3 regions of the Streptomyces sp. NBC_01429 genome follow, and region 3 is predicted to be linked to each of the others. Evidence: predicted binding sites of a transcription regulator. Region 3 holds the regulator's gene; each other region holds the start of a gene.
What was found. The regulator HrcA, encoded in region 3, represses chaperone genes, less so after heat shock. The targets are predictions, from matches to a motif close to TTNGCACTCNGNNNNNCNGAGTGCNAA.
Positions count from the first base shown of each region.

Region 1 (6,089 bases), 2.5 Mb from region 3:
TCCTCGGCGATGATCAGCAGCGGCTTGGAGCCACCGCCCTGGATGACCTTCTCCAGCAGCGGGAGCAGGTCCTGGATGGAGCCGATCTTGCCCTGGTGGATCAGGATGTACGGGTCGTCGAGGACGGCCTCCATACGCTCCTGGTCGGTCACCATGTACGGGGACAGGTAGCCCTTGTCGAAGGCCATGCCCTCGGTGAAGTCCAGCTCCAGACCGAAGGTGTTGGACTCCTCGACGGTGATGACACCGTCCTTGCCGACCTTGTCCATCGCCTCGGCGATCAGCTCGCCGACCTGGTCGTCCTGCGCGGAGAGCGCGGCGACGGCGGCGATGTCGGACTTGTCGTCGATCGGGCGGGCGGTCGCGAGCAGCTCGTCGGAGACGGCCTTGACCGCGGCGTCGATGCCCTTCTTCAGGGAGGCCGGGGAGGCGCCCGCGGCGACGTTGCGCAGACCCTCGCGGACCAGCGCCTGGGCCAGCACGGTGGCGGTGGTGGTGCCGTCACCCGCGATGTCGTTGGTCTTGGTCGCCACCTCCTTCACGAGCTGGGCGCCGAGGTTCTCGTACGGGTCGTCGAGCTCGACCTCGCGGGCGATCGTGACACCGTCGTTGGTGATGGTGGGGGCGCCGAACTTCTTGTCGATGACGACGTTGCGGCCCTTGGGGCCGATCGTCACCTTCACCGTGTCGGCAAGCTTGTTGACGCCGCGCTCAAGGGCGCGACGGGCGTCCTCGTCGAACTTCAGAATCTTCGCCATGGCTGCTTCTCTTGTCCTCTCGAATGAACTGCGCCCCCGTCCGCCCGGCAATCGCTGGGTGGCCGAGGGCGCAGCTCAAAAGCAAAACTTTCGGTGAATTACTTCTCGATGATCGCGAGCACGTCGCGAGCCGAGAGGACGAGGTATTCCTCGCCGCTGTACTTCACTTCGGTGCCGCCGTACTTGCTGTACAGAACGACATCGCCGACGGAAACGTCGAGCGGAAGCCGCTCGCCGTTCTCGAAACGGCCCGGGCCCACGGCCAGGACGACGCCCTCCTGGGGCTTCTCCTTGGCAGTGTCCGGGATGACCAGGCCAGAGGCCGTGGTCTGCTCGGCGTCGAGCGGCTGGACCACAATGCGGTCCTCGAGCGGCTTGATGGCAACCTTGGTGCTGGCGGTCGTCACGATCCGACCTCCCCCTTCGGAGATCTCACGGGGTTAACTGTCTGAGGGTGGCGACCAGATGGGTCCGTCGTCGCGGGTGCCGGACCTGCTAGTCGCGCTTTGGCACTCTCCAGTGGGGAGTGCCAGACCTGAGACTATGACCGCGATTAGCACTCGGTCAAGCGGAGTGCCAATTCAGGCCGTCGTGGCGGTTCGCTCCACGCGGATCCACGAGGGGGTTCGCTACGGGAACGCACACCCGTGGCCAAGGGTTCCGCCACGGGAAGCGGCGCGGGAAGCGGCGTGAGCGGCCCCGCGCGCCGGCCGCCGTCCCTTCGGACGGCGGCCGGCGCGCGGGGCTCATACCGCGGAGGTCACATGTAGTCCTCCAGCCGGGCCACGGCGTACCCCTTGTCCGTGATCCGCTTCATCGCGGCCCTGATCAGATCGGGCATGGTCGCGTTCCAGTCGTCGCGCCCGCGGAAGTGCGTGAGGACGATGTCGCCGGGGTGCAGGTCCTTGTCCCACTCGCGCCACTCCATGCGGTCGGGATACGCCTCGGCCGTCCAGAGCGGCAGCCCCTTCACCCCGCAGGTCTTGGCGGCCCGCACCGTGTCGCCGTTGTAGTTGCCGTACGGCGGCCTGAAGAGGGTGGGGCGCTTCCCGTACCGCTTCTCCAGCTTGTCCTGCTGGTCACAGATCTCGCGCCTCTGCTCCTCGTAGGACAGCCCCGGCAGGTACTTGTGGTTGAGCGTGTGGTTCTGGAGGGTGACCCCGCGGTCCTGCATCTGCTTGAAGTAGCCGTAGTTGTCGTTGATGACGTAGTCGCTGAGGAAGGCCGTGTACGGGATCTTCAGCTCGGTCATCATCCGCAGCAGTTCGGGGTCCTTCTCCATACCGTCGTCCATCGTCAGGAAGACGACCCGGTCCTTGACGGGGACGGTGGTGAAGACGGGCGGCAGGTTCTCGCCCTCCTGCTCGTCCGCGATCTCGAAGCCCTCACGGTTGGTGATCTTCGGCTTGACGGCGGGTGGCGGGGGCGCGGCCAACGGGGTCTTCGCGAGTCCCCACTTCTTGGCCGCGACGGCGCGCACCGCCTGCGCCCGGCGCACCGCCTCGGCGTTCGTGGAGAGGGCCCCGGCCTCACCCTTCCCCTGCTGCCCGTGCGGTGCCCCGGCGGCCGGGTGCCCCTTGTCGTGCCCCGGCCCTCCGTCGTGGCCCTGGTGGCCGTCGGCGGACTTGCCGGGCGTGGCCGGTCCGCCGGACTCCGTGGCGGCACAGCCGGAGCCGATGGCCGCCACCAGCAGCACGGCCAGCACCGCGCGGCCCCGCCCCAGGCGCCGGTGTCCGCGGGCGGGGCGTCCGGCGCGCTTCCGCGACGCCGCGGAGACCCCCGCATCTCCCGTACCCTTTGAGGTATTTTCTTCGTTTTGTCGTACTAGTTGCATGGCGCCGCATCCTGTCAGCGCGGAACGCCTCCGCACGGCCGACACCGCCGCCGGGACGCGCACCGTCCCCCGGCTGGCCCACAATGGACCGGGTGACCGACCGCGCCTCCACCCCCGCCACCCCCTCCCCCGCCGTCGAGGGCACGCCCTTCGACAGCGCGCCCGCCGAAGGCGCGCCCGCCGAACCCGCCCCCTCCCTCCTCGCGCCGCTGCTCTCCGTCGAGGGGCAGTCCCTCCTCGCCGAGCTGCGGGACCACGACCCCGCGGCGGAACTGGCGGTGGCGACCCGGCTGCGCCGCGATCACCCCGCCGAACTGGTCTCGGCCGCGCTGGCCCAGGCCCGGCTGCGCCAGCGCGCGGTGGTGAAGTTCGGGGCGCGGGACGCGTACCGGATGTACTTCACGCCGAACGGCGTCGAGCAGGCCACCCGCGGCGCCGTCGCCGCCCACCGGGCGGCCAGGTTCCGCGCCCTCATGGCGCCGGCGGACGGCGAAGCGCCCCGGGTCACCGACCTGTGCTGCGGTATCGGCGGCGACGCCATCGAGTTGGTACGCGCGGACCTCGCCGTGTCCGCCGTCGACATCGACCCGCTGACCTGCGAGATCGCCCGCACCAATCTGCGCACGCTGGCGCCCGGCGGACCGCCCGTGACGGTGACGCGGGCCGATGTGCTGGAGTACGACCTGACCGGCGCCGAAGCCTTGTTCATCGACCCGGCGCGGCGCGGCGGCCGGGGCAGGATCTTCAACCCGGAGGCGTACTCACCGCCGCTGTCCTGGGCGATCGAGGCGGTGCGCCGGGTCGGTACGGGCGCGATCAAGATCGCCCCGGGGATTCCGCACGAGCTGGTCCCCGACGACTTCGAGGCCGAGTGGATCTCGTACGGCGGCGATGTCAAGGAGGCCGTGCTCTGGCACCGGCCGGGCGCCGTCGTCCCCGGCACGCGCCGCGCCACTCTGCTCTCGTCCGGCGCCACCGTCACCCTGACGGGCCGCGGCCTGCCCGATCCGCCCGTCCGCCGCACCGGCCGGTTCCTGTACGAGCCCGACGGCGCCGTCATCCGCGCGCATCTGGTCGCCGAGGTGGCCGAGGAGCTGGACGGCGGACTGATCGACGAGACGATCGCCTACATCACGGCCGACGAGGCGCGCCCCACCCCGTACGCGACCGCGTACGAGATCACCGACGAGCTGCCCTTCCACCTCAAGCGGCTCAAGGCCCTGCTCCGCGAGCGCGAGGTGGGCGTCCTGACGGTGAAGAAGCGCGGCTCCGCCGTGGAGCCGGAGGAATTGCGCCGCCGCATGAAACTCAAGGGCCCGCACGCCGCCACGGTCTTCCTCACCAGGGCGGCGGGCGCGCCGACCATGCTGATCGGCCACCCGGTCGGTGCCTGACCCGAGCAGCAGACCTCAGGCCAGGTCCGTCAGCTCGTCCGCGTAGATCCGGGACAGCGGCTGAGGGCCTATGTACTGCTGGCAGTTGCACTGGCGGCGCTCGTACCGCAGGGGCTTCTTCTCCTCGTCCCACTCCACGGGCGCTTCCACGTCCTCGTGGCACTTGCCCTGACGGTCGTGGACCGCCAGATGGTGTGAGCAGCCGCAGACAGGTTCCGGCTGCTTGTGCGCCTCTTCAAGCGCCAGCCGTTCCTTCTCGCGTTCCTGCTCCACCAGCCGCAAGCGCTCCATTCTGCGCTCGTGCCGGGTCTTGAGCGCGGTACGGCCCGTGTCGGCCATCCAGCCGAAGCCACCCACGATGAAGAAGACGAAAACCCACCAAAGCCAGTCCATCCGCCGCCCCTTAGCCCTGAATGGCGCACGCGTTCCTCATTCAGGATAGGCCGGACACCGTAGGAACGGCCTCAACAGCCTCAGCGATGTGCGCCACCGCCCCGGCGGACCGGGATCCGGCGCAGATACCGCGCGGCCCACAGCTGGTGGTCGACCGACCTCAGCAGCCCCAGGAACCCCGTCACCAGGACCGTGGCGCCCAGCCCCAGTACGTACACCAGCTCGCCCAGCACGAGCGGTTCCGGCCCCACGGGATGCTCGGTGGCGGTCAGGACCGTCGCGAAGGGGGGCAGTGCCGTGCGCAGCCCCAGCAGACACAGCGCGACCGACGGCAGCAGCCAAGTGGCACACCGTCCGGGCACCCGCAGCAGACGGGCCGTCGCGGGATCGGGGAAGACCGGTCCGACGCCCGCCCAGTCCACCAGGCGCCGCCGTACGTCCCGGCCCCTGCTCGCCCACAGCGCGAGCCCGACGCCCGCGCCGGCCAGCAGGACGAGTCCGAGGACCAGCGCCGCCAGCCCGGTCGCGTATCCGAGCCCGCCGTCCTCCATGCTCCGGACCGCCAGCCCCAGCGCCGCCCAGCCGACCACCGCGACCGCTCCCAGCAGCCACAGCAGCACCAGCCGCCCGACGGACAGACCGCGCCGCGCCAGCTCCGCCATGGCCCCGTCCCGGACCGCGAGCCGGGCCTCGTGGTCGGACCAGGAACGGATGTCCCGGGGCGGTGGCGGCAGCGGAGTGCGGCTGATCATTCCGCAGAGGTTAGCGGTGCACAGGGACCTCAACGCGGCGGGGTGCCGCGGGGATACGGGGACGGGCCCCGGCCGACCGGGTTCTAGAGTGAGGCGCGACCACCCGCCGCCCCGCCCCGGAAAGGGAATCCGTGCCGCGCTCCGAGATCGTCACCCTGCTGCCCGTCCCTCCCCGGCAGGTCTTCGACGCCTGCCTGGACGTGGAGGCGCACACCCGCTCGATGGCCGCCTCCGGGGAGCGGGCGGTGGGCGGTACGACGCGGGGCGGTCTGACGCTCGGCCAGACGGTGACCTTCCAGGCCCGGCACTTCGGCCTCACCTGGAAACTGACAGCCCGCATCACCGCCTGGGATCCGCCCCGGTCCTTCGTCGACGAACAGACGGCGGGCCCTTTCCGGCACTGGCGCCACGAACACCGCTTCGAGCCCGACGGCGCCGGGGGGACCCGGATGACGGACATCATCGACTTCGCCTCCCCGCTGGGCCCCCTGGGCAGGCTGGCCGACGCCGCCGTCCTGGGCCGGTACATGCCGAGGCTGATCAGGTCCCGCAACGCGTACCTGACGGCGCATCTCTGACGGCCGCGCCCGGCGGCGCGGGAGCATCGCCATCGCGAACTCCGCCCCCGCGCCCTCCGGTCACGTCCACCGGTATCCGGCCACCGCTCGCCTCCGGAGTGTGGCGGGAACCGCGCGGCCCAACCACCGTAATGGCGTGCTTCTGCCGCCCCGCGGCGGTAGATTCACCTCCGGTCTCGGCCGGAATCCAGACCACGGGGGTCTGCTGGGAGAAGCCGGGGCCAGGAAGGCCGAACATGACCGGGGGATCCAACGCACAGGACACGATCCGTTCGCATGTGCGCACGGGACGGAATCCGTCGTACGGCGCGGAACGGCTGGAGAGCCTGACGGGGAGGGAGCGGGAGGTGCTGCTGCTCCTCGGGACAGGACTGGGCAAC
Region 1 covers NZ_CP109599.1:2,995,189-3,001,277, forward strand. The annotation lists gene groL (chaperonin GroEL) at 1-758, opposite strand, end outside; gene groES (co-chaperone GroES) at 857-1,165, opposite strand; gene OG627_RS12660 (polysaccharide deacetylase family protein) at 1,519-2,592, opposite strand; gene OG627_RS12665 (class I SAM-dependent methyltransferase) at 2,676-3,986, shown strand; gene OG627_RS12670 (hypothetical protein) at 4,002-4,379, opposite strand; gene OG627_RS12675 (hypothetical protein) at 4,460-5,131, opposite strand; gene OG627_RS12680 (SRPBCC family protein) at 5,263-5,709, shown strand; gene OG627_RS12685 (helix-turn-helix transcriptional regulator) at 5,946-6,089, shown strand, end outside.
Region 1: a site for HrcA is predicted at 1,312-1,338, ahead of groES (co-chaperone GroES). Genes of this name have one in related genera too.

Region 2 (6,089 bases), 2.0 Mb from region 3:
GACACCATGACGGGACCGACGGGACTGACGAACGCGACGGAGGCAACGGAAGCAACGGAAGCAACCGGACCGTCCGAGGCGACGGGTCAGCCGTCGCCGGTGTGCACGGACGCGATCTGGCGGCTTCCGGTGACGGTCTGCCGTATCACCCAGTTCCTGGGCGACCGGACGGCCGGCGCCTTGCTGGAGCGCGCCATCGCCTCCACCGGCGACACGTTGCGGCCCTCCATGATCCGGGACCACGAGGTGGTCCCCGACTTCCGCCGGTCCCGGTCTCACCAGGACTTCGCCGCGCCCGAGTTGATCTCGGCCATCGACGAGGTGGTGGAGGCGGTCGAGCACACCCTGGGCGTCTCCTGCCAGTACACCGAACCCGACTACACCCTCAACGTCCACAACGACGGCGACTTCTACCGGGCGCACCAGGACTCCACCGCCGAGTTCTCCCCCCGGCGTCTGCTCACGTTCGTGTACTACCTGCACCGCACGCCCCGGCCCTTCGACGGGGGCGAGCTGCGGATGTTCGACGCGGCCCTTCCGCTGCACACCGGGACCACCGGAAAGTGGCAGGAGCGCACCTGGCGGGACTGGGAGCCCGAGCACGACAGCATCGTCTTCTTCCGCCCCACCGCCTGGCACGAGGTACGGCCGGTCAGTTGCCCCAGCAAGCGGCACGAGGCGGGCCACCGAGCGGTAGTGGTTGCCGAGCAGGTTCCGCGCGGTGACGACGAGCCACCCCAGCCGGCCCGGCAAGGCCGTACAACGGAAAAGCCGAGGGCGGCACCCCTTCCACAGACTGCTGGAAGGAATGCCGCCCTCGGTCAGGACGCTTGATCCACTGGGGCCGGAGCCCCGGTCGGATCAGAAGTCCATGTCACCGCCCGGCATGCCGCCGCCCGCGGGGGCGGCGCCGGCCTTCTCGGGCTTGTCGGCGATGACGGCCTCGGTCGTCAGGAACAGCGCGGCGATGGACGCGGCGTTCTGCAGAGCGGAGCGCGTGACCTTCGCCGGGTCGATGATGCCCTCGGCGATCATGTCGACGTACTCGCCGGTCGCGGCGTTCAGGCCGTGGCCGACCGTCAGGTTGCGGACCTTCTCGACGACGACGCCGCCCTCAAGACCACCGTTGACGGCGATCTGCTTGAGGGGAGCCTCCAGCGCGAGCTTCACGGCGTTGGCGCCGGTCGCCTCGTCGCCCGTCAGCTCAAGCTTCTCGAAGACCGAGGAAGCCTGGAGCAGAGCCACGCCACCACCGGCGACGATGCCCTCCTCGACGGCGGCCTTGGCGTTGCGCACCGCGTCCTCGATGCGGTGCTTGCGCTCCTTCAGCTCGACCTCGGTCGCGGCGCCGGCCTTGATGACGGCCACGCCGCCGGCCAGCTTCGCGAGGCGCTCCTGGAGCTTCTCGCGGTCGTAGTCCGAGTCGCTGTTCTCGATCTCGGCGCGGATCTGGTTGACCCGGCCGGCGACCTGGTCGCTGTCACCGGCACCGTCGACGATGGTGGTCTCGTCCTTGGTGATGACGACCTTGCGGGCACGGCCCAGCAGGTCGAGACCGGCGTTCTCCAGCTTGAGGCCGACCTCCTCGGAGATGACCGTACCGCCGGTGAGGATGGCGATGTCGTTGAGCATGGCCTTGCGGCGGTCACCGAAGCCCGGGGCCTTGACGGCGACGGACTTGAAGGTGCCGCGGATCTTGTTGACGACCAGGGTCGACAGCGCCTCGCCCTCGACGTCCTCCGCGATGATCAGCAGGGGCTTGCCCGACTGCATGACCTTCTCCAGCAGCGGAAGGAGGTCCTTCACGTTGCCGATCTTGGAGTTGACGATCAGGAGGTACGGGTCGTCGAGCGACGCCTCCATACGCTCCATGTCCGTGGCGAAGTACGCCGAGATGTAGCCCTTGTCGAAGCGCATGCCCTCCGTCAGTTCGAGCTCCAGACCGAAGGTCTGCGACTCCTCGACGGTGATGACGCCTTCCTTGCCGACCTTGTCCATGGCCTCGGCGATCAGCTCGCCGATCTGGGTGTCGGCGGCGGAGATGGAGGCCGTCGAAGCGATCTGCTCCTTGGTCTCCACGTCCTTGGCCTGCTCCAGCAGGGCACCGGAGACGGCCTCGACGGCCTTCTCGATACCGCGCTTGAGGGCCATCGGGTTGGCGCCGGCGGCCACGTTGCGCAGGCCCTCGCGGACGAGCGCCTGGGCGAGGACGGTCGCGGTGGTCGTTCCGTCACCGGCGACGTCGTCCGTCTTCTTGGCGACTTCCTTGACCAGCTCGGCGCCGATCTTCTCGTACGGGTCCTCGAGCTCGATCTCCTTGGCGATGGACACACCATCGTTGGTGATCGTGGGGGCGCCCCACTTCTTCTCGAGGACGACGTTGCGACCCTTGGGACCAAGGGTGACCTTGACGGCGTCGGCGAGCTGGTTCATCCCGCGCTCGAGACCGCGCCGTGCCTCCTCGTCGAACGCGATGATCTTGGCCATGTGAAGTGGTCCTCCCGGACTGGGGTGGATTTCTCCGGACCGCGCTGGCGCCCGCGACGGACGGCCTGAGAGTCGTGTGGTTCCTTGCCCCACCGGCTCTGCGGGCCTCACCGACCCGGTCCTAAGTTGTCACTCTCACTTGCAGAGTGCTAACGCCAATAATTAGCACTCGACCCCCGAGAGTGCAAGCGCCCACAGAGCATCGATGAAGGGTGGCGGCCGGGTGACGGGAGGGCGCGAGCGCCTCCGGAGCGGTCACGCACGGGTCACGCACGTGGGGCCCGCATCCATGTTCTGGATGCGGGCCCCACGTGCGTGAGTGACGTGCGGTGCGTGGTGAGTACGTCGTGAGTGCGTCGGTGGCCGATCGCGCCGGGATCAGACGGCGAGCTTGACCATGTCCGCCTGCGGACCCTTCTGGCCCTGCGAGATCTCGAACTCCACTCGCTGACCTTCTTCAAGGGTGCGGTAGCCGTCCATCTGAATCGCGCTGTAGTGGACGAAAACATCCGCACCACCGTCTACCGCGATGAAGCCGTAGCCCTTCTCCGCGTTGAACCACTTGACGGTGCCCTGAGCCATGCCTAACTCCCCTATTACTGGCCCTTGCACGGGGCCACACTTCGCGCCGGAACGCGTCGACCGCGGCTGAATGTATCTGCCCAACTGCCCTCTGCAACAGGGCAATCGGCGGGGAAATCTGGGCATGGCCGAACTCGCATAGCGTTGAATTCGCTGCGATCCAGGGCAAGTCGGGCCGGGCAAAGCGCACCTATCACGCAAAGGCCACCTGGAGTTCGGCCCCATGTTGTCGCGTTCTCGCGTGCGCCGATTCCGATCGGCGGGGGGCCCTTCCCTCACTCTATCCTGCTCAACCATGCAGAATGGCCCCCTCCGCTTCTCGTGCGGAGAGGGCCATGCCGGTTACGGGGAGTACGCGTCGCGCACGGCGTGCGTACGGAGGGTCAGCCTCCCGCGACGGCCGGGATGATCGAGATGCCGGCGCCCGCGGGGGTCGCGGTCTCCAGGCCCTGCTCGAAACGGACGTCGTCGTCGTTCACGTACACGTTCACGAAGCGGCGCAGCTTGCCCTGGTCGTCCAGGACGCGGGCGGCGATGCCCGGGTGGCTGCTCTCCAGGGACTGGATGACCTCGGAGAGGGTGGCGCCCTCCGCCGGGACCTCGGCCTGTCCGCCGGTGTAGGTACGGAGGATGGTGGGGATGCGGACCTTGACGCTCATGACGGATGCCCAGCCTTTCTGCGGAAGTTTCGGAGTCGTGGGTCCCTGCGGGTCGCAGGTCCCGGGGCGTCGCGTCAGCCGACCGCGAGGCCCGCGTCGCGGAACGCGTCGAGGCTCGGGCGGATGGTCGCGGTGGGTCCGGTCGTCGGCGCCACGGCGTCGAGGGTCTTCAGCCCGTCGCCGGTGTTCAGGACGACGGTGGTGAGGGTCGGGTCGAGGAGCCCTGCCTCGATGAGCTTCTTCGTGACGCCCACGGTGACCCCGCCCGCCGTCTCGGCGAAGATCCCCTCGGTACGCGCCAGCAGCTTGATCGCGTCGACGATCTGCTCGTCGTTGACGTCCTCGACGGCGCCGCCGGTGCGGCGGGCGATGTCCAGGACGTACGGTCCGTCGGCCGGGTTGCCGATCGCCAGGGACTTGGCGATGGTGTCGGGCTTCTGCGGCCGTACGACGTCGTGGCCCGCCTTGAAGGCGGTGGAGACCGGCGAGCAGCCCTCGGCCTGGGCGCCGAAGATCTTGTACGGCCTGTCCTCGACCAGGCCCAGCTTGATCAGCTCCTGAAGACCCTTGTCGATCTTCGTGAGCTGAGATCCCGAGGCGATCGGGATGACGAGCTGGTCGGGCAGGCGCCAGCCGAGCTGCTCGCAGATCTCGTACGCGAGGGTCTTGGAGCCCTCGCCGTAGTACGGACGGAGGTTGACGTTGACGAAGCCCCAGCCCTCGCCGAGCGGGTCGCCGATCAGCTCGGAGCAGAAGCGGTTCACATCGTCGTAGTTGCCCTCGATGCCGACCAGGTCGCCGCCGTACACCGCGGCCATGACGACCTTGCCCTGCTCCAGGTCGTGCGGGATGAACACGCAGGAGCGGAAGCCGGCGCGGGCGGCGGCGGCGCCGACGGCGCCGGCGAGGTTGCCGGTGGAGGAGCAGGAGAGCGTGGTGAAGCCGAAGACGCGGGCGGCCTCGACGGCGATGGCGACGACGCGGTCCTTGAAGGAGTGCGTCGGGTTGCCGGAGTCGTCCTTGACGTGCAGCGAGCCGGTGATGCCCAGCTCACGGGCGAGGTTGTCGGCCTTGACGAGCTTGGTGAAGCCGGGGTTGATGTTCGGCTTCGAGGCCACGTCGGCGGGGACGGGCAGCAGCGGCGCGTAACGCCAGATGTTGTCGGGTCCCTCGGCGATGCGCTTCTTCAGCTCGTCGGGGCCGCCGCTCGGCAGGTCGTAGGCGACTTCGAGCGGCCCGAAACAGCTCGCACAGGCGAAAATGGGGCCGAGGTCGAAGCGCTCTCCGCATTCGCGGCACGAGAGTGCGGCGGCGGGTCCGAGGTCGACGGTGGTGCTGGTGCTCCGGACGGTCTGCACAGCCATGATGGCGAGGCCCTTTCTCCTCATCTTCCTCGCGACGTACTTCGCCACAAGACGGAATTGGCACCTTCCCCACCGTGACCTCGCGGTCGGCGGGAGGGTTGCCGGGACTTCAACGGGCCGTTCCCTCAGTCCCTCTGGATGAGCGCTATGGCGCCGGACCCGGGGCCCGGTGCGTTTGTGACACCTGTTTCATCTGTTTCGGATGTATCAGGTGTTTCACCTATTGACCCCGGCATGCGGTGGTCAGCGGTGTTGTTCAAGACTGTAACCGAAGGAGTGGACGGTTGAGATAGTCGTCCGCACCGCGAGATGGATCACGTTTTATGGATCAGCGCAGGGAGTACCGAACGTGCTGGAAGAGGTGGAACGCTGGCTGACCAGGCGTTCCTGGTCCGCCGCCGACCGTACGCTCGACCAGTTGCTGGCGGCGAAAGCCGCCCGGGGCGCCACCGTGAGTGTGGTGCTTCCGGCACTGGACGAGGAGGAGACGGTCGGGGAGATCGTCTCCGTGATCCGCCGCGAGCTGATGGTGGAGAACCGGCTGGTCGACGAGCTGGTGGTGATCGACTCCGGCTCCACCGACCGTACGTCCGAGGTGGCAGCCGCGGCCGGGGCGCGGGTGGTGCACCGGGACGCGATACTGCCGCGGCTGCCCGCCCTGCCCGGCAAGGGCGAGGTCCTGTGGCGGTCGCTGCTGGTGACGCGCGGAGACATCGTGTGCTTCGTGGACGCGGATCTGCGGGATTTCTCGGCGGATTTCGTCTCCGGGATCGTCGGCCCGCTGCTGACCGAGCCCGATGTGCAGTTCGTGAAGGCGATGTACGACCGCCCGCTGGCGCTGCCCGCCGGGCAGGACGGGCAACTCGGCGGGCAGACCGGCGGCCAGACCGGCGCCCAGACCGGGGGCCAGGTCAGTCAGGGCGGCCGGGTGACGGAGCTGGTGGCGCGCCCGCTGCTCAACCTGCACTGGCCCCTGCTGGCCGGCTTCGTACAGCCG
Region 2 covers NZ_CP109599.1:3,431,096-3,437,184, forward strand. The annotation lists gene OG627_RS14615 (2OG-Fe(II) oxygenase) at 1-834, shown strand, start outside; gene groL (chaperonin GroEL) at 862-2,487, opposite strand; gene OG627_RS14625 (cold-shock protein) at 2,866-3,069, opposite strand; gene OG627_RS14630 (ubiquitin-like small modifier protein 1) at 3,453-3,728, opposite strand; gene thrC (threonine synthase) at 3,803-5,092, opposite strand; SAM riboswitch class I at 5,110-5,237, opposite strand; gene OG627_RS14640 (glucosyl-3-phosphoglycerate synthase) at 5,442-6,089, shown strand, end outside.
Region 2: a site for HrcA is predicted at 2,614-2,640, ahead of groL (chaperonin GroEL). Genes of this name have one in related genera too.

Region 3 (6,089 bases):
CGACCTGGATGTCCTTGGTCGTGCCGAAGGCCGCCTCGTTGAGGTCGATCTCCAGCCGGATCATGGCGTCCTGGCCGCGCCGCGTGCGCGAGCGCGGGCCGCGCTGCGACGCCGTGCCGAAGAACGCGTCCATGATGTCGGAGAAGTTGCCGAAGCCGCCGGCGCCGAAGCCACCGGCGCCGCCTCCCCCGCCGCTGGCCGAGAGGGGGTCGCCGCCGAGGTCGTAGACCTGCTTCTTCTGCGGGTCCGACAACACCTCGTAGGCGGCGTTGATTTCCTTGAAGCGTTCCTGCGTCTTGGGATCGGGGTTGACATCCGGGTGCAGCTCGCGGGCGAGCCGCCGGAATGCCTTCTTGATCTCGTCCTGTGAAGCGTCGCGGCGCACGCCGAGTACGGCGTAGTAGTCCGTGGCCACTTACGACTCCGCCAGGATCTGTCCGACGTAACGTGCCACTGCGCGTACCGCTCCCATCGTTCCGGGGTAGTCCATGCGGGTCGGTCCGACCACGCCGAGTTTTGCGACTGCCTCGTCGCCCGAACCGTAGCCGACCGCGACGACGGACGTGGAGTTGAGGCCCTCATGGGCGTTCTCGTGCCCGATACGTACGGTCATGCCCGGGTCGGCCGCCTCGCCGAGCAGCTTGAGGAGCACCACATGCTCCTCCAACGCCTCCAGCACCGGCCGGATGGTCAGAGGGAAGTCGTGTCCGAAGCGGGTGATGTTGGCGGTGCCGCCGATCATCAGCCGCTCCTCGGTCTCCTCGACCAGGGTTTCGAGCAGGATCGCGAGCACCGTGGAGACGGTCCCGCGGTCCTCCTGCTCGAACGAGTCGGGCAGGTCCTGCACCAGCTGCGGGACGTCCGCGAAGCGGCGGCCGACGATCCGGCTGTTGAGCCGGGCCCGCAGATCCGCCAGCGAGGTCTCGCCGAAGGGCGCGGGACAGTCGACCATGCGCTGCTCGACCCGTCCGGTGTCCGTGATCAGGACGAGCATCAGCCGGGCGGGCGCGAGCGCCAGCAGTTCCACGTGCCGCACCGTCGAACGGGTCAGCGAGGGGTACTGGACGACGGCGACCTGCCGGGTCAGCTGCGCCAGCAGCCGCACCGTACGGCCCACGACGTCGTCGAGGTCGACGGCGCCGTCCAGCAGGTTCTGGATGGCGCGGCGCTCGGGCAGCGACAGGGGCTTGACCCCGGCCAGCCGGTCGACGAAGAGCCGGTAGCCCTTGTCGGTCGGGATGCGCCCGGCGCTGGTGTGCGGCTGAGCGATGAAGCCCTCGTCCTCCAGCACCGCCATGTCGTTGCGGACGGTGGCGGGAGAGACGCCGAGCTTGTGCCGCTCGGTGAGCGCCTTGGAGCCGACGGGCTCCTCGGTGCCGACGTAGTCCTGGACGATCGCGCGCAGCACCTCAAGCCTGCGTTCGCTGAGCATGCGGCACACCTCCAGCTGTCGTCCGTCGCAATCCGCCTGGCATCTGCTTGGCACTCGCTCACGGGGAGTGCCAGTACTCCCCGTGTCAGTGTACGGCCGTGGGGCACACCCCTAGCAAGGCAGCCGACCACGCTACCTCGCCGGGTCCCGCCCCCGCGGACCCGGCGGCTGCCGGGAGCCTCCCGTAGCGTCCCTGTATGGACGTCGATGGGAACGAGCGCGGGTGGGAGCGGCTGGCTCCCGGAGTGAGCCGGCGGCGGCTGCCGGGGTGGGACGCGACGGTCGGGCTGGTGGCCGGGAACAGCGGCGCCCTGCTGTTCGACACGGGATCCTCGGTCCGGGAGGGCGCGGAACTCCGGTCGGCGGCGCGGGCGCTGCTCGGCGGGGACCGCGTGACGCATATCGCACTGAGCCATCCGCACTTCGACCATGTCTTCGGCACGGCGGCGTTCGCGGGCGCCGAGGTGTACGGCGCGGTGGGGATGGCGGAGCTGCTGGCGGCGGACCGTACGCCGCTGTACGAGGACGCTGTGCGGGAGGGGCTCGCGGCGGCCGAGGCGGCCGAGGCGGTGGACCTCCTGGTGGCGCCCCGGCACGCGGTGTCCGGGGAGGTGACGATCGGCCTGGGGGACGGCGGGGGCGGGGAGGCCGTCGGCGACGTCCTGCTGGCGCGTGTCGGCCCCGGCCACAGCGCGCACGATCTGGCGCTGGTGGTGCCGGGCTCCCCCCGCGTCGTGTTCTGCGGCGATCTGGTCGAGGAGTCGGGGGAGCCCCAGGCGGGCCCGGACGCGGTCCCCGCCCGCTGGCCGGCCGCGCTGGACCGGCTGCTGGCGCTGGGCGGCCCGGACGCGGTGTACGTACCGGGGCACGGGGCGGTGGTGGACGCGGCGTTCGTCAGGGCGCAACGGGACGCGCTGGCGGCGCGTTTCGGCGTGTCGTAGCCCTCGCGGGCCGTCCGGTTTATCGTCTTGCGAATGCGCAGCTACAGCCCCGATCTGACCCCGCCGTGGAAGAAGAGGTCCACGCCCGCGCCGGAGGTGCCCGCCGAACCGGACCTGGTGGTCGAGGAGGTGTCGACGGGCTTCTGCGGCGCGGTGATCCGCTGTGAGAAGACCGCGGAGGGCCCGACGGTCACTCTTGAGGACCGCTTCTCCAAACACCGGGTTTTCCCGCTGGTGCCCGGCGGTTTCCTGCTGGAGGGCCGGGTGGTGACCCTGGTACGCCCCTCGGCAGCCGGACCGGCCAGGCCCGCCCGTACGGCCTCGGGCTCGGTCGCCGTCCCGGGCGCCCGGGCGCGGGTCGCCAGGGCGGGGCGCGTCTATGTGGAGGGGCGGCACGACGCGGAGCTGGTCGAGAAGGTCTGGGGCGACGACCTGCGCGTCGAGGGGGTGGTCGTGGAGTACCTCGGCGGCATCGACGATCTCCCCGCCGTCGTCGCCGAGTTCGCCCCGGCGCCGGACGCGCGTCTGGGCGTGCTGGTCGACCATCTCGTCCCCGGCTCGAAGGAGTCCCGCATCGCGGCGTCGGTGACGGGCGCGGACGTCCTGGTGGTGGGCCACCCGTACATCGACGTCTGGGAGGCCGTGAAGCCGTCCTCGGTGGGCATCGGGGCGTGGCCGAGGGTGCCGAGGGGCGAGGACTGGAAGACGGGCGTGTGCCGGGCGCTGGGCTGGCCCGAGAACACGGGCGCGGCCTGGCAGCACATCCTGTCGAAGGTGCACTCCTACAAGGACCTGGAACCGGCGCTGCTGGGGCGGGTGGAGGAGCTGATCGACTTCGTCACGGCCGGTGGTGACGTCTGACCGCCGGGGAAAGGTCCCGGACGTGCCGTGAACACCGCCCCAGGGGGCTTGGCCGCCGAGTCAGTCCACCAGGTCCCTGACGACCGCGTCCGCCAGCAGCCGCCCCTTCAGCGTCAGCACCGCGCGGCCCTCCGCGTAAGGACCGGTCTCCAGGAGGCCGTCCCTTACCGCGCGGTCGGCCGCCGCCGCTCCGGCGGGCTTCAGCAGGGACAGTTCGCAGCCGTCCCGGAGCCGCAGCTCCAGCAGGACGCGCTCCACGCGACGGTCCTCGTCGGCGAGGATCTCGCGGCCGGCGCCGGGTGAGCGGCCCTCCGCGAGCGCCTGGGCGTACGCACCGGGGTGTTTCACGTTCCACCAGCGCACGCCGCCCACGTGGCTGTGGGCGCCGGGGCCCGCGCCCCACCAGTCGGCGCCGCGCCAGTACAGCTCGTTGTGGAGGCAGCGGGCGGCCTCGGAGGTGGCCCAGTTGGACACCTCGTACCAGGAGAAGCCCGCCTCGGAGAGCGCGCGGTCCGCGATCAGATAGCGGTCGGCGTGCTCGTCGTCGTCCGTCATCGGGACCTCGCCGCGCCGGATGCGCCGGGCCAGCTGGGTGCCCTCCTCGACGATCAGCGCGTACGCCGAGATGTGGTCGGGGCCGGCCCCGAGCGCCGCAGCGAGGGTTTCGCGCCAGTCGTCGTCGCTCTCGCCGGGCGTGCCGTAGATCAGGTCGAGGTTGACGTGTTCGAACCCGGCCGCGCGCGCCTCCGCCACGCACGCCTCGGGGCGTCCGGGGGTGTGCGTACGGTCCAGCACCTTCAGCACGTGCTGCTTCGCGCTCTGCATCCCGAAGGAGATCCGGTTGAAGCCGCCCTCCCGCAGGGCCGCCAGATAGGCCGGATCGACCGATTCCGGATTCGCCTCGGTGGTGATCTCGGCATCGTCCGCGAGCCCGAACTCGTCCCGGATCGTCCCCAGCATCCGTACGAGATCCCCGGCGGCGAGCAGCGTGGGGGTGCCGCCGCCGACGAATACGGTACGGACCGGCCGGGGGTCGTCGCCCAGCACCTTCCTGGCCAGCCGGACCTCGTCGGCCAGGGTCTCGGCGTAGTTGTCGCGGGAGGCCAGGACACCGCCGGAACCGCGCAGCTCGGTCGCCGTGTACGTATTGAAGTCGCAGTAGCCGCAGCGGGTCGCGCAGTACGGAACGTGCAGGTAGAAGCCGAGGGGCCGGTCCGCCGCGCCCGCCAGCGCGTGCGGGGGCAGCGCGCCGGTCTCGGGCATGGGGTCACCGTCGGGCAGTGCGGAAGGCATGTCCCCAGTGTCCCGTACGGGAGCGGTGTCCGGCGCCGCCGGGCGCACAGACGTACGGGAGCCCGGGGCCCGTACGGGAACCCCGGGCCCGTACGGGAGCCCAGGGACTGCACGGAAACCTCGGGCCCGTACGGGAACCCCGCGCCGGAACCCCGGGCCCTCACTCCGCCTGGAGCACCAGCAGCGCCAGATCGTCCCCCGGCGGCGTCTCGGCGAACTCGTGCACCGCACGCCGTATCCGCTCCGCCACGCCCTGTGCCGTCATCCCCACGCACTCCGCCAGGGCCCGCGCGAGCCCGTCGCCGTCGTCCAGCATCCGGCGGCCGGAGCGGCGCTCGGTGACACCGTCGGTGACGCAGAGCAGGGTGTCGCCGGGCTCCAGGTCGAAGGTGCTGCTCTCGTACGCGACCTTGTCGACCACCCCGAGGAGCAGTTGGGGCTCGGCCGCCGCCCGTACGGTGCCGTCGGGCCTCAGCAGCAGCGGCAGCGGATGGCCGGCGCTGGCGAGGGTGCAGCGGATGCCGCCGCCCTCGCCCGGCAGGGGCATCAGCTCGCCGTACAGCAGCGAGAGGAAACGGGCCTGGCCGCCCTCGGCGGGGCCGCCGGGCGCGGTCGGCTGTCCGGCGCCGGGGCCCGCCCCCACGGCGCTCACACCGCCCGCGGCGGCCATCAGGGACGCCGATTCCGCCGCCTCCGTCGCGTCGTCGAGGAGCAGCCGGTTGAGGCGGTCGAGCACGGCGCCGACGCGGTAGCCCTCGCGGGCCAGCAGCCGCAGCCAGGGGCGGGCGAGGCCGGTGACGACGGCGGCCTCGGGGCCGCTGCCCTGGACGTCGCCGAGCATGAAGCACCAGCGGTCGCCCGGCGGGCACGGGAAGACGTCGTAGAAGTCGCCGCCCGCGAGGCCGTCGTCGCTCGGCTCGTACACCAGGGAGCTGGCGACTCCGGGGATCCTCGCCACCTGGCTGGGCAGCAGTCCGCGTTGCAGGACGCGGCTGATGGTGACCTGGCGCGTGTAGCGGCGGGCCGCGCCGATCGCGAGGGCGACGCGGCGCGCGAAGTCCTCGACGAGCGCGGCGACTTCGTCGGGGACGGTGGTCTGGCCCGGCCTGCCGAGCAGCAACGTGCCGAGGGCGCGTCCGTTGGCGACCAGCCGGCAGGCGAGGGCGGCGCCGTCCCCGGGGCGGCCTTCGGGGCCGCAGTCGGGCCAGGGCACCTGCACCGGCTCGCCCCTGGGCGGATCCGGCAGCCGCAGCGGTTCCTTCTCCAGGGCGGCGCGCAGGGGCTCGATCCGGGACTCGTCGGCGTGCCAGACGCGGGCGAGCCGGGGCGGGGCGCCGGAGTGGCCGTTCTCCCCGTCGAGCCAGACCGCGCACCACTCCGCGAGCCTGGGCACGAGGAGCTGGGTGGAGAGCGCAGCGACGAGTTCCTCGTCGAGCTGTCCCGCGAGCAGTTCGGACGCCTCGGCGAGGAAGGAGAGGGCGCCCCGGCCCGCCCATTCCGGGGCGTCGCGTACCGGGCGCCGGGTGGCGGGCGCGAGGATCTCGGCGGCGCGCAGTCCCCGG
Region 3 covers NZ_CP109599.1:5,471,407-5,477,495, reverse strand. The annotation lists gene dnaJ (molecular chaperone DnaJ) at 1-415, opposite strand, end outside; gene hrcA (heat-inducible transcriptional repressor HrcA) at 416-1,432, opposite strand; gene OG627_RS24025 (MBL fold metallo-hydrolase) at 1,630-2,373, shown strand; gene OG627_RS24020 (DUF3097 domain-containing protein) at 2,407-3,234, shown strand; gene hemW (radical SAM family heme chaperone HemW) at 3,295-4,527, opposite strand; gene OG627_RS24010 (SpoIIE family protein phosphatase) at 4,688-6,089, opposite strand, start outside.